2 regions of the Vibrio sp. A37 genome follow, and region 1 is predicted to be linked to the other one. Evidence: predicted binding sites of a transcription regulator. Region 1 holds the regulator's gene; the other holds the start of a gene.
The links. The regulator PurR, encoded in region 1, represses purine synthesis genes. The targets are predictions, from matches to a motif close to TNANGNAAACGTTTNCNTNA.
Positions count from the first base shown of each region.

Region 2: purL (phosphoribosylformylglycinamidine synthase) is a predicted target of PurR. The motif match lies at 3,113-3,132, and genes of this name have one in related genera.

Region 1 is NZ_JBLNLI010000009.1:106,083-112,182, reverse strand. It holds gene mukF (chromosome partition protein MukF) at 1-570, opposite strand, end outside; gene cmoM (tRNA uridine 5-oxyacetic acid(34) methyltransferase CmoM) at 579-1,364, opposite strand; gene elyC (envelope biogenesis factor ElyC) at 1,479-2,282, shown strand; gene torD (molecular chaperone TorD) at 2,438-3,106, shown strand; gene purR (HTH-type transcriptional repressor PurR) at 3,364-4,371, shown strand; cyclic di-GMP riboswitch class I at 4,551-4,635, shown strand; gene ACM2FC_RS16005 (TfoX/Sxy family DNA transformation protein) at 4,755-5,345, shown strand; gene ACM2FC_RS16000 (TVP38/TMEM64 family protein) at 5,491-6,100, shown strand, end outside.
Region 2 is NZ_JBLNLI010000006.1:72,004-78,103, reverse strand. It holds gene ACM2FC_RS12230 (type IV pilus modification PilV family protein) at 1-406, shown strand, start outside; gene tadA (tRNA adenosine(34) deaminase TadA) at 470-967, shown strand; gene ACM2FC_RS12220 (hypothetical protein) at 1,022-1,153, opposite strand; gene ACM2FC_RS12215 (hypothetical protein) at 1,250-1,402, shown strand; gene mltF (membrane-bound lytic murein transglycosylase MltF) at 1,394-2,941, opposite strand; gene purL (phosphoribosylformylglycinamidine synthase) at 3,274-6,100, shown strand, end outside.

The DNA of each region.
Region 1 (6,100 bases):
AACAAGTTGCTGTTGCTCATCCATAACACGCTGGTTGAGATCAATTTGGTCAAATATCTCGCTTACTGAGTACTTAAGTACGCCATAAACATTTTTCTTCCAATGCCCTGCTGTGCCGCCCTTCTGGGCTGCCTCTATGGCTTTTGCCATTTCATCCGCAACGATGGCAAGTTGGATAGAGAGCTTCAGTTTTGAGAACTCTCGATGGCGTACATAATAATCGGTAATGCCAATAGCAAGCGGCGACAAGCGATAAATGCTTGCACCATCAGTAACTTCACTAGTAAATCGACTTAACAGTCGTTGAGAAACCATTTCATTAATGGCGTTGTTGGCACGAAATGCAGTCGCTTCCCCTGTTTGTTCAAACATTTTGGTCACGAAAATAAATGCATCGTGCAACTCTCCTTCACCCATCTCTTCATCAAATCTCTCGTTGCTCAGTACCGCTAAAGCAATGAGAAATGCAAGTCGTTCAGTTGAGAGGTGTAAGGAGAAATCATGCTGCTGTATCCAGCCGACAAGTTCTTCAATCGGCTGCTCGGCAACGTGCTGAGTCTCTTCGCTCATCCTTATTCCTATTGTTCTTTCTTCCTAGCCCATACATGTATGTATCGGCCCAAGGATAAGTAGGGCTCTTTTCTACACAATTGTTGTTCGAGCGCTAGTACGTCTTCGAATTGATAGTCACCCATGTATTCCATATTCCCTATGTAATCGCTAAAACAGCGAATCCCTGATTTGCCACAAATCTCGAATCCTTGTTCCTCTATCCATTGATAGACGTCTTCTGGTAAGAGTCCTTTCTGTGGTTGCAGCTTAAATCTCTTTCTATGAGGCATTCCCTCTAATATGTGAGGAATGTTTCCACAGGTGACATTTTTATATATTAATCCATGATGGTTATAGAACATAACAGAAGCGACCCCACCTGGCCTGACTTGTTGTAAAACTGTGCTCAGTGCAGACTTTGGCTCTGCAAGCCACTCCATGACGGCATGAAACATCAGTAAATCGACAGGTTGTTCTAGGTGCTCTGAAATGGATTGAACCGGAGCATGGACAAAGCGGTAGGAATCTAGGAGCCCACACTTTTCAATATCTTTTTTTGCCAACTGCAACATCTCAGATGATAGATCGCATAGTGTAATCTCGTGTCCGAGTTTAGCAAGCTTTTGCGACATCTGCGCCAGCCCTCCCCCTGCATCAAGCACATGCAGAGATTTTTTTGGGGCTTCCAATACATCTAAAATACTGAGAAGATCTTGCCAAACAATGTGTTGACGGATCTCTCCTTTATCTGATCCGTATATATTTTTTGCAAATTTGTGGGCAATATCGTCGAAATTGCGGTCTTGAGTCACAGTCGGTACGTTATGATAGCTAATCGTGCTGCTATTCTGTCATATGAACGGTAGGAATAAAGAAGGTTTATTTCTTTTTTGTAATCAACTGATGATTTTTCGGACTATTTGAGAATGTTTGTGCTGAAAAAATTAATTTCTTCAATGCTAATGCCTTTGCCTGCCATGCTAATTCTTGGCTTTTTAGGCCTAATGCTAATTATGTTTACTACCAGACGTAAAACTGGTTGCTTAATTGTTTTATTTTCCCTAACAGGTATCTTTTTAATTTCTTTCCAACCTGTTTCAAGCCGCCTTTTAATGCCATTAGAAAGACAACATGGGGCTTTTTTCCCTGTCGACGAATCTGTTGACTATGTCATGGTACTAGGGAGCGGTCACGTAGTTGATGATCAAATCCCACCCACTTCGGAACTAAGTAGAACTGGACTAATGCGTCTTGCAGAAGGTATACGCATCATGCGTATGTATCCTGGTTCAAAATTGATTTTGTCCGGTTATGCGGCCGGTTCAGAAGTAAGCAACGCTCGAATGATGGCAAAAGTGGCGCTTGCGTTGGGTGTTCCAAAATCCGATATCATCTTGCTTGAAACGGCTCAGGACACTTGGGAAGAAGCACGTCAAGCCGCGGCTTTCGTCAAACAGAAGCGGCTAGTGTTAGTCACTTCCGCAAGTCATATGACAAGGGCTCTAAACGAATTTCATTCCGTGGGATTGAATCCTCTCCCAGCTCCAACCAACTTCCTAGCACATAAAAATATCTCTCAACCTTGGGATAAATATACGCCAAAGGCCAAGTACCTTGAACAAACTGAAATCTATTGGCATGAACGCCTAGGTTTAATTTGGCAATCAATGCGTGACTGGGTTTCTAAAGATCTTGCTGGCTCTTCCAACCAGAATACTCAAGAACAATAATCTCGTGAGCCTGCTTTTAGAGTGGGCTCAACGCTTCTCCTTTATTGTCGAACAACTGTATTTCCCCTCACCGCACACATAAGAATACATCAATTTGCGAGCAGATTCCCATTTATTGATTACACTAAAAGCATGAACGGAACATTTACGCAAGCATGATCGACTTAAAAGCATTTAACGATAAACGCGCAGAAATATATTGGTGGATTTCGAGCATATTCATTAAAGAACTATCTGACGCAGAGTTAGAGCAATATCGAAGCTCACAGATCAGAACATTTATTGAAGGGTTAGGTGATGTCCCAGTCCTTACTGAGCCCAGTGATGACCTGTTGCACTGCATCGACAAAATAGTTCTAATGGATGACCCACAAATTCAGCTATCGTCAGATTTTGATGATCTTTTTTTAAGTTCAGACAAACGCGCAATTTCTGCCTGCGCTTCAAGTTATCGTAATATGGCCAATCCTGCGAACAAGATTTCCGCACAGGAAATCGTCAAGATAATGCAATCGCACAATATTACTCTCGACCAAATTCAAAATGAGCCCGCCGATCATATTTCTAACATATTGGACTTTTTAGGAAACCTCATTATCCGATCAAATGAACTCGAGCAGCTCCCACACCTTGAAAATGCTTTAAAAGAACAAGAAACCTTTATCCGCAGCTATCTACTCTCTTGGATGTATGATTTTCGAGAGCAAGTAAACGCAAAAGACAATTTTGGCTTTTATGCAGCGTTTACTCGCCTGTTAGTTTCTTTTCTAGAATTAGACTGCGAATACCTTGCTTCACCCGACACTGTAGGGCGAAATTCGTGACAAAATAACCACATTATGTTAGTAAGGTAGGTTTTTGTTCGCCCAATAGCGCTAAATCACTACAAAATAACAACGCAATCGATTAAAAGCCTTAAAATTGAACAAAATTTAACCTCGAAAGGTCAACACACCCTAGTAGGGCCTGCCAAACTTTCTGAAAAAGTGAGTTAGGCAGGCCTTATTTAGAACATTTTACAACTAAATTTTCTGCCTACTTCTGGAGCTGAGGTAGGTAGTAACTAACAGGACAGCACGTTATGGCCACCATTAAAGATGTTGCACGCTTAGCCGGTGTATCGACGACAACCGTTTCACACGTTATCAATAAGACTCGTTTTGTTGCCGAAGCGACCCAAGAAAAAGTGATGCAAGCGGTCAAGGAACTAAACTACGCTCCTAGTGCTGTAGCACGGAGCCTAAAGTGCAACACTACCCGGACAATTGGTATGCTGGTTACTCAATCTACTAATTTGTTTTTTTCTGAAGTCATTGATGGTGTCGAAAGCTATTGTTACCGACAAGGGTATACTCTGATTTTATGTAACACTGGCGGGATCTACGAAAAGCAGAAAGATTACATACGTATGCTTGCGGAAAAGCGAGTCGATGGCATGCTGGTTATGTGCTCAGATCTCACCGAAGAGCTGTTGGAAATGCTTGATAGCCACCCCGATATCCCTAAAGTGATTATGGACTGGGGACCTGAAAGTTCTCAAGCAGATAAAATTATCGATAATTCTGAAGAAGGTGGCTATTTAGCTACCCGCTACCTGTTGGACAGAGGTCACAGAGATATCGCTTGCTTGAGTGGCCAACTAGAAAAGGCCGCCTGCCAAGAACGCATCCGAGGTTATACCAGAGCTCTAAACGAAGAAAATATCCCAGTAAACAATGATTGGATTTTAGAAGGTAACTTTGAGTGTGATACCGCTGTTCTTGCCGCAGACAAGATTGCAGTCATGGACAAAAAGCCAACGGCGGTATTTTGTTTCAATGACACCATGGCTCTGGGATTAATGAGCCGACTTCAGCAAAAAGGTATACGCATTCCTGATGATATATCTGTGATTGGCTACGACAATATTGAGCTAGCTGAATACTTTTCTCCGCCACTCACAACCATCCACCAACCTAAACGTCGTGTCGGTAAAAACGCGTTCGAAATACTTTTAGAACGAATCAAAGATAAAAAACACGAAAAACGCGTGTTCGAGATGCAACCTGAGATAGTCGAGCGCGATACTGTTAGAGATATCAGAAAATAAGCCAAATATATAGGCAGAATGTATCGTATTTATGCGCTGAATTTTAATTCAGCGCATATTTTAACCTAAAATCCATTCGCATTTATTTACAATCACCCTCTGAAGCAAGATCACGTTTCATATCAAGAAAAGTGAACCTTTCCGCAAAATCTGAATTATTATTAAATGACTTAATAATGATACGCACAAGGCAAACCACTTGAGAGAGTGGGACGCAAAGCTTCCGGCCTAAGTCTTTTTAGAATAGGTAGCGGGGTTACCGATGATCGTTATGCAATATAAACCAAAGTTTTTATTCAACCTTTCTGCATAGTAGTTCATCTACGTCTCAAACTCATCGCATGCCTTCGTGTGCGTATCCTCTAAGCTCGGGATTAGTTGATATGGATAAACCAATTTTAAAAGATTCAATGAAGCTCTTTGAGCCATTAGGACGAATCAAATCTCGCTCTATGTTCGGTGGCTATGGAATATTTGTTGATGACACAATGTTCGCTCTTATCGCCAATGATAAACTTCATATACGTGCTGATGATAAAGCATTGAAAAGCTTTAAAACACGTGGATATGAACCCTACGTATACACTAAAAAGGGGCTACCTGTAGTCACTAAGTACTTCGCTCTTCCGGATAACTGGGACAAAGACCCACAGCAAACTTTTGAATGTGCCAAAGAAGCTTGGTTTTCTGCTCAGAAGGAGAAAGTCTCTCAATCGGTTGGCAAACCGACAAGGTTAAAAGACTTACCTAACCTTCGGCTAGCAACCGAAAGAATGCTGAAAAGAGCAGGAATAGAATCTGTGGAAGCACTTGAGCAAAAAGGCTCTGTTGAAGCTTTTAAAGCTATCAAACAAACTCATTCAACTGATGTGAGTTTAGAGCTTCTGTGGGCTTTAGAGGGAGCGATTCAAGGCAAGCACTGGTCCGTCATTCCTCAAGCTAGGAAAGAAGAGTTACAAAGCCGGTTAATTTAACCTCAGCTTCAGTATAAAAAAGCCGACTTTATGTCGGTTTTTTTGTACATGGGTGAAATTTATTTTTTTATGCTCCTGTCTATATACTCAGATAATGCCAAATTGTCTTCTTAAAGACAGAGTTATGTAGCTGCTGGAGAATCAAATGAATAAAAAGCTCATCATCGGAACAATCTTAGTCCTGCTGATTATTTTTCTTGGTATCAATTTTGGTCAGTACTTAACCATAGAAAATGCAAAAGCTCAACAAGAGTTACTTAACCAATATATTTCCGATAACTTTGTTACGGCCGTAGTGATTTACTTCCTCGCTTACGTTGCTATCACAGCTTTTTCTATTCCTGGCGCAGCAGTCGTTACTCTTTTAGCGGCAGCCCTGTTTGGCTTTTGGAACAGCTTAATTTTGGTCTCTTTTGCCAGTACTATTGGAGCAACACTGGCGTTTCTAAGCAGTCGCTATCTCCTTCGTGATTGGGTACAAAGCAAGTTTGGTGAAAAGTTATCCGCAATTAACAAAGGCGTTGAAAGAGATGGATCGTTCTACCTATTCTCTCTAAGACTTATCCCTGTATTCCCTTTCTTTCTTATTAATTTATTAATGGGATTAACACCTATAAGCACTCTACGCTTCTATCTAGTCAGTCAACTTGGAATGCTACCAGGCACGGCGGTATATCTAAATGCGGGGACTCAGCTATCTCAAATCGATAGCCTTTCTGGCATAGTATCTCCTATCGTGCTTGGTTCATTTGCGT
Region 2 (6,100 bases), on a different contig from region 1:
AAAGCACAAAGGGTTCTCTTTTCTTGAGGTCTTGATCGCACTTTTGGTCGTAAGCTTTGCGACGTTATCTCTCACTAAACTACAGGTTTATGTGGAGAAAAGTGCTGAGTTTGCCAGTGACAGTATTGCGGCGCTGCAACTAGTAGAAACTAAACTAGAATGGTTTAGAACTCGGGGAGCTTCTCAACAGCATTCGTTGATAACAGTTGCCAGTTTTAGTCAAGATATCGTTTCTGGTGCAGAGCAAGTGGATGACAAGTTTTTTCGGAGTTGGGTTATCAAAGACATAGGTTTATCTGGCACATTAAAAAGCGTTATCGTAGAAGTGGTGTGGGTTGATAGGTTTGGTCAGCAGCAGCGAGTCACTTTACAGACACTCATATCAGAATTCAGCGAGTTTGATTGATCGGTATGTTAGGATAGGCCATTCAATTTGTAGGCACAACATTACCAAAATGAGAGGGTTAGTTTGCAGCATTCTTTTTCTGAACTAGACAAACAGTTTATGCAGCGAGCACTTGAATTGGCTAAAAGTGCTGAAGTCGAAGGGGAAGTACCAGTCGGTGCCGTGTTAGTAAAAGATGGAGAGATTATCTCCGAAGGCTGGAATCGTTCTATTACTTGTCATGACGCGACAGCCCATGCAGAGATACAAACGCTGCGCAAAGCGGGAGAAGTTCTGTCTAATTACCGCCTTATGGATACCACATTGTATGTGACTTTGGAGCCTTGCCCGATGTGTGCTGGTGCACTACTACATAGTCGCGTAAAGAGAATCGTTTTTGGGGCGTATGATCTTAAAGCTGGCGCAGCGGGGAGTGTATTGGATCTATTTGAAAGCCAAGCGGCTTACCACTATGCAGAAGTTGAAGGCGGGCTGATGGAGCAAGAGTGCCGGGAAATGCTGCAAACCTTTTTCAAACGCCGTCGCAAAGAGATCAAAGAGAAGAAAAAAACAAGGACTTGAAGGTAGTTAGGCAAACATCTGTTAAACAGATGCTTGCATTCTTTTTGACATCGCCTATGCAGCGACAAATTGTTTGTATGCTCGATTTCGCCAAATAACTTTTTTCTTGTTATTCGCTAACATGCGTTTGCGCCGATTGGCTGCGGCAGTTTGGCTGAGGCGTTTCGAGCGCAGTTTACGTTTCATAATACTACCTCGAATTACACAACAAATGTATTTTCATCTAGAGCGACGATGAAAATACAATGACTGTATATCTATTGAATGTTACCAACGTATGACATGCAGAAGGAGATTCCGCTTAAACGTGATGTTGCGGTAATTTTAACCAGTTTTATGTGTGAAGTGAAGCTATTTATTTGTATGGACAAGTTACTTCGAAATATTCGTCCTTATGGTATTGCTATGGTATTGCTTCTATTCTCTTCACTCTGAATTTTGCTCTTTTAGCTTGTTTGGATACTGGCTTTCTGGTGTTGCGATATCTTGTGCTTGAGAGACAGTAGCTCCTGGTACTTTAATCACTTCCAAATCATCAACATTGGCGTCAGACGGTGAAGCGGTTGTATAGCTTTGATCGACGTGGCCTATGATGCTTTGATAGTAACGGCGAATATTCTCTACATAATCTCTAGCCTCATCCCCACGAGCATAGCCATATCGTGTTTTGCTGTAATACTTTTTTTGTTTGAGCAATGGAAGGCGATCTTTGACATCGCCCCAAGCGTCAGGATTACCGCCTTGCTGCTTAGTCAATCGGCGCGCATCCATCATATGACCAAAGCCCATATTGTATGAGGCAAGGGCAAACCATATTTTTTCATGGTCATTAATGCTATCTGGCACTCGCTGTACCATTCGGCGTAGGTATTCGACACCGCCTCGGACAGACTCCTCTGGATTGAGACGATTTTCCACACCAACACTTTTTGCAGTGGGCAAAGTGAGCATCATCATGCCACGGACACCAGTAGGAGAAACTGCTCTCGGGTTCCAATGAGACTCTTGGTACGCAATTGCTGCAATGAGTCTCCAGTCAAAGTTACCTGCGAATTCTTTGAAGGTTGGTTCCCACTTGGGCAACTTTCCGTCAAGGGCGCGGATAAAAGCACGAGTATCTACATAATCAAACGTGTTGATATGACCAATGTACTTTTCTTCTAACGTTGCAAGCTCGCCTGACTGCTTAAGGTTGCCAAAAAACTCAATCATTAACCCATAAAGGCTTTCATCATCTGAGCGCCCTAAATACCAAGAGATAGGTTGGTCTTCGGTTAGCTCAAATGCGGAAGCTAGGTTAGGATAAACTCGTTGTGACATCGAAAGCTCAACAGAATCTGCGACAGTGAAATCAATTTTTCCTTCCGAGACTTGTTTAAGTAGCTCGTTCACATCGGCTTGTTTTTCTGCTTTAAATTGCAGTTTCGGATTGTCTTTTTGCAGATCAGTGAGTGTGCTATTGAAGTGAGAATCTCCCACGACTTCAAAGACTGGCTTACCATCATTTTTCTTTATTAAATCAGCTTGCTTAGAGATAAGGTCTTTGAGGTTTCTTGGTTTCCAACTTCCGGTCTTATAGACAAGCTGCTGGCTGACATAATAATACGCAGGGCCGGCTCGAAACTGTTGCAGCCGCTCCTCAGATGGACTGATACCAGCAGCAATAATATCGATGTCGCCGTGCTTTAGGGCAGGGTAGAGTGTCGAAACTCGATAGGCGGGTTTCATTTCCAATTTAACACCGAGCTCGTCGGCAAACTTGCGTGCTAGGTCGTAATCTACCCCTGCCGGACCATCGGGACCAATATAGTATGAGATCTGGTTATTCAGTGTGCCGACACGTAATACTCCACGCTCTCGAATTTGGTCGAGTTCGCTTTTAGGCTTAGACTCAATTTGGCATCCTGTTAAAAGGAATGAAATGACAGCGATGGTGAGTGCGTTTCTCACGTGGTGAAAACAAAACTTATACATTAAAAAAATTTCTCATACTTCCTTGCTTGGATCTAAGTAACCTCTGCCAAACCTTCACTTAATTAGCTTTATATCAAAGTGATAGGTAATGGCAAAGTTTATTCCTTGGCTAAATTTATATTTTTCTATGCCTGTTATCTATAAACAGCCGTTAAACTGTGACGAAAAAAATGACGCAAACGGTTGCTTTAAGTGTTACATCACTAAACTAAATCCTTTATAATGCGCTCGAAATCCATAGGCTGTATTGGCATAGGTTTAATGACGACAACTTTAACTCATTGAATTTATACCAATATCTCCTTAATCAACTGCATAAGAGACCTAAGCACATGAGAATTTTGCGTGGCTCCCCAGCTCTTTCAGAGTTTCGTGTTAACAAACTACTAGAACTTTGTCGTGAACAACAACTGCCAGTCACTGGTATATACGCAGAGTTTATGCACTTTGCTGATCTAAATGCAGACCTCGACAACACAGAGATCGAAAGATTAGAAAAGCTGTTAACGTATGGCCCAACGATTGAAGAGCACAAACCAGAAGGCCTTTTGCTTCTTGTTACTCCTCGTCCTGGCACAATTTCTCCTTGGTCTTCTAAGTCCACAGACATTGCTCACAATTGTGGCTTAACTAAAGTTAAACGACTAGAGCGCGGTACTGCTTATTACATAGAGTCTTCAACTGAATTATCAGAAGAGCAAGTAACTGCAGTTAAATCTCTGATCCATGATCGCATGATGGAGTCAATTGTTAACGATTTTGAATCAGCGCAAGCTTTATTCACAGTTGCAGAGCCTGCTCCTGTTGCTGATGTAGACATTCTTGCTGGTGGCCGCAGCGCACTTGAAGAAGCGAACGTTTCCCTAGGCTTAGCGTTAGCAGAAGATGAAATTGATTATTTAGTAGAAAACTTCACTAAGCTTGGTCGTAACCCGAACGACATCGAGCTAATGATGTTTGCTCAAGCGAACTCAGAGCACTGTCGCCACAAAATCTTCAATGCGGATTGGACAATCGACGGCGTTAAGCAAGACAAGTCTCTGTTCAAGATGATAAAGAACACTTACGAGACAACGCCTGATCATGTACTTTCTGCTTATAAAGATAACGCAGCGGTAATGACGGGTTCTAACGTAGGTCGTTTCTTCCCAGACCCAGAATCGCGTCAATATAACTACCACCAAGAAGATGCGCACATCTTGATGAAGGTTGAAACGCACAACCACCCAACCGCAATTTCTCCTTGGCCGGGCGCTTCAACAGGTTCTGGTGGTGAAATCCGTGACGAAGGCGCAACAGGTATTGGTGGCAAGCCAAAAGCAGGCCTTGTTGGTTTCACCACATCAAACCTTCGCATTCCAAACTACGTGCAACCATGGGAAACCGATTTTGGTAAGCCAGGTCGTATTGTAAATGCATTGGATATCATGCTTGAAGGCCCTCTAGGTGGCGCGGCATTTAACAACGAGTTTGGTCGTCCAAACCTTTTAGGTTATTTCCGTACCTACGAAGAAAAAGTCACCTCTCATGCAGGTGAAGAGGTACGTGGTTATCACAAACCAATCATGATTGCTGGCGGTATGGGTAACATCCGTGACGAGCACGTTCAGAAGAAAGAGATCCCAGTAGGCGCTAAGCTAATCGTGCTTGGCGGTCCTGCAATGAACATCGGTCTTGGTGGTGGTGCTGCTTCTTCTATGGCATCGGGCCAATCAGCTGAAGATTTAGACTTTGCTTCTGTACAGCGTGAGAACCCAGAGATGGAACGTCGTTGTCAGGAAGTGATCGACCGTTGTTGGCAATTAGGTGACGACAACCCAATCGCATTTATCCACGATGTGGGCGCTGGTGGTATCTCTAACGCGCTGCCTGAGCTAGTCGATGATGGCGAGCGTGGCGGTAAATTCCAGCTACGTGACGTGCCAAACGATGAGCCGGGCATGAGCCCACTAGAAATCTGGTGTAACGAATCTCAAGAACGTTATGTAATGGCGGTTGCTCCAGAAAACATGGAACAATTCGATGCGATTTGTAAGCGTGAACGTGCGCCATATGCGGTAGTTGGTGAAGCGACTGAAGAGCGTCACTTGACTCTAGAAGATTCGCACTTCGACAACACGCCAATCGATATGCCAATGGATATCTTGCTTGGCAAGCCACCTAAGATGAGCCGCGAAGCGGAAACATTGAAAGTAGAAAGCCCAGAGATTGAACGTTCTGGCATTGAAATCAATGAAGCGGCTGATCGCGTTCTTCGCCTGCCAACCGTCGCAGAAAAAACATTCCTAATCACGATTGGTGACCGTTCAGTAACCGGTTTGGTTGCTCGTGACCAAATGGTTGGCCCTTGGCAGGTGCCAGTAGCAAACTGTGCAGTGACAGCAGCAAGTTACGATACGTATCACGGTGAAGCGATGTCTATGGGTGAGCGCACCCCAGTTGCTCTACTAGACTTTGGTGCTTCTGCTCGTTTAGCTGTTGGTGAATCACTGACCAACATTGCGGCAACTGATATTGGTGATATTAAACACATCAAACTGTCAGCAAACTGGATGTCTCCAGCTGGTCACCCGGGCGAAGATGCTGGCCTTTACGAAGCGGTTAAAGCCGTGGGTGAAGAGTTATGCCCTGCACTTGGCCTGACGATTCCAGTTGGTAAAGACTCAATGTCGATGAAGACCAAGTGGGAAGATAACGGTGAAAGTAAAGAAGTGACTTCACCACTTTCTCTTGTTATTACAGCTTTCGGTCGTGTTGAAGACGTACGTAAGACAGTGACGCCTCAGTTACGCACAGACAAAGGTGAAACAAGCCTTGTTCTTATCGACCTAGGGAATGGTAAAAACCGCCTAGGCGCGACAGCATTAGCGCAAGTTTACAAGCAACTTGGTGATAAGCCTGCTGACGTCGACAATGCTGAGCAGCTAAAAGGCTTCTTCAACGCGATGCAAACATTGGTTCGTGATGACAAGCTAGTGGCTTATCACGATAAAGGTGATGGCGGCCTATTCGTGACTCTTGCTGAGATGGCGTTTGCAGGTCACTGTGGTGTGAAAGCAAACATCGAAGCATTGGGCGAAGATACGCTAGCTGCACTATTTAACGAAGAGCTAGGCGCGGTTGTTCAAGTTCAAAACGAACAGCTAGATTCGGTAATGG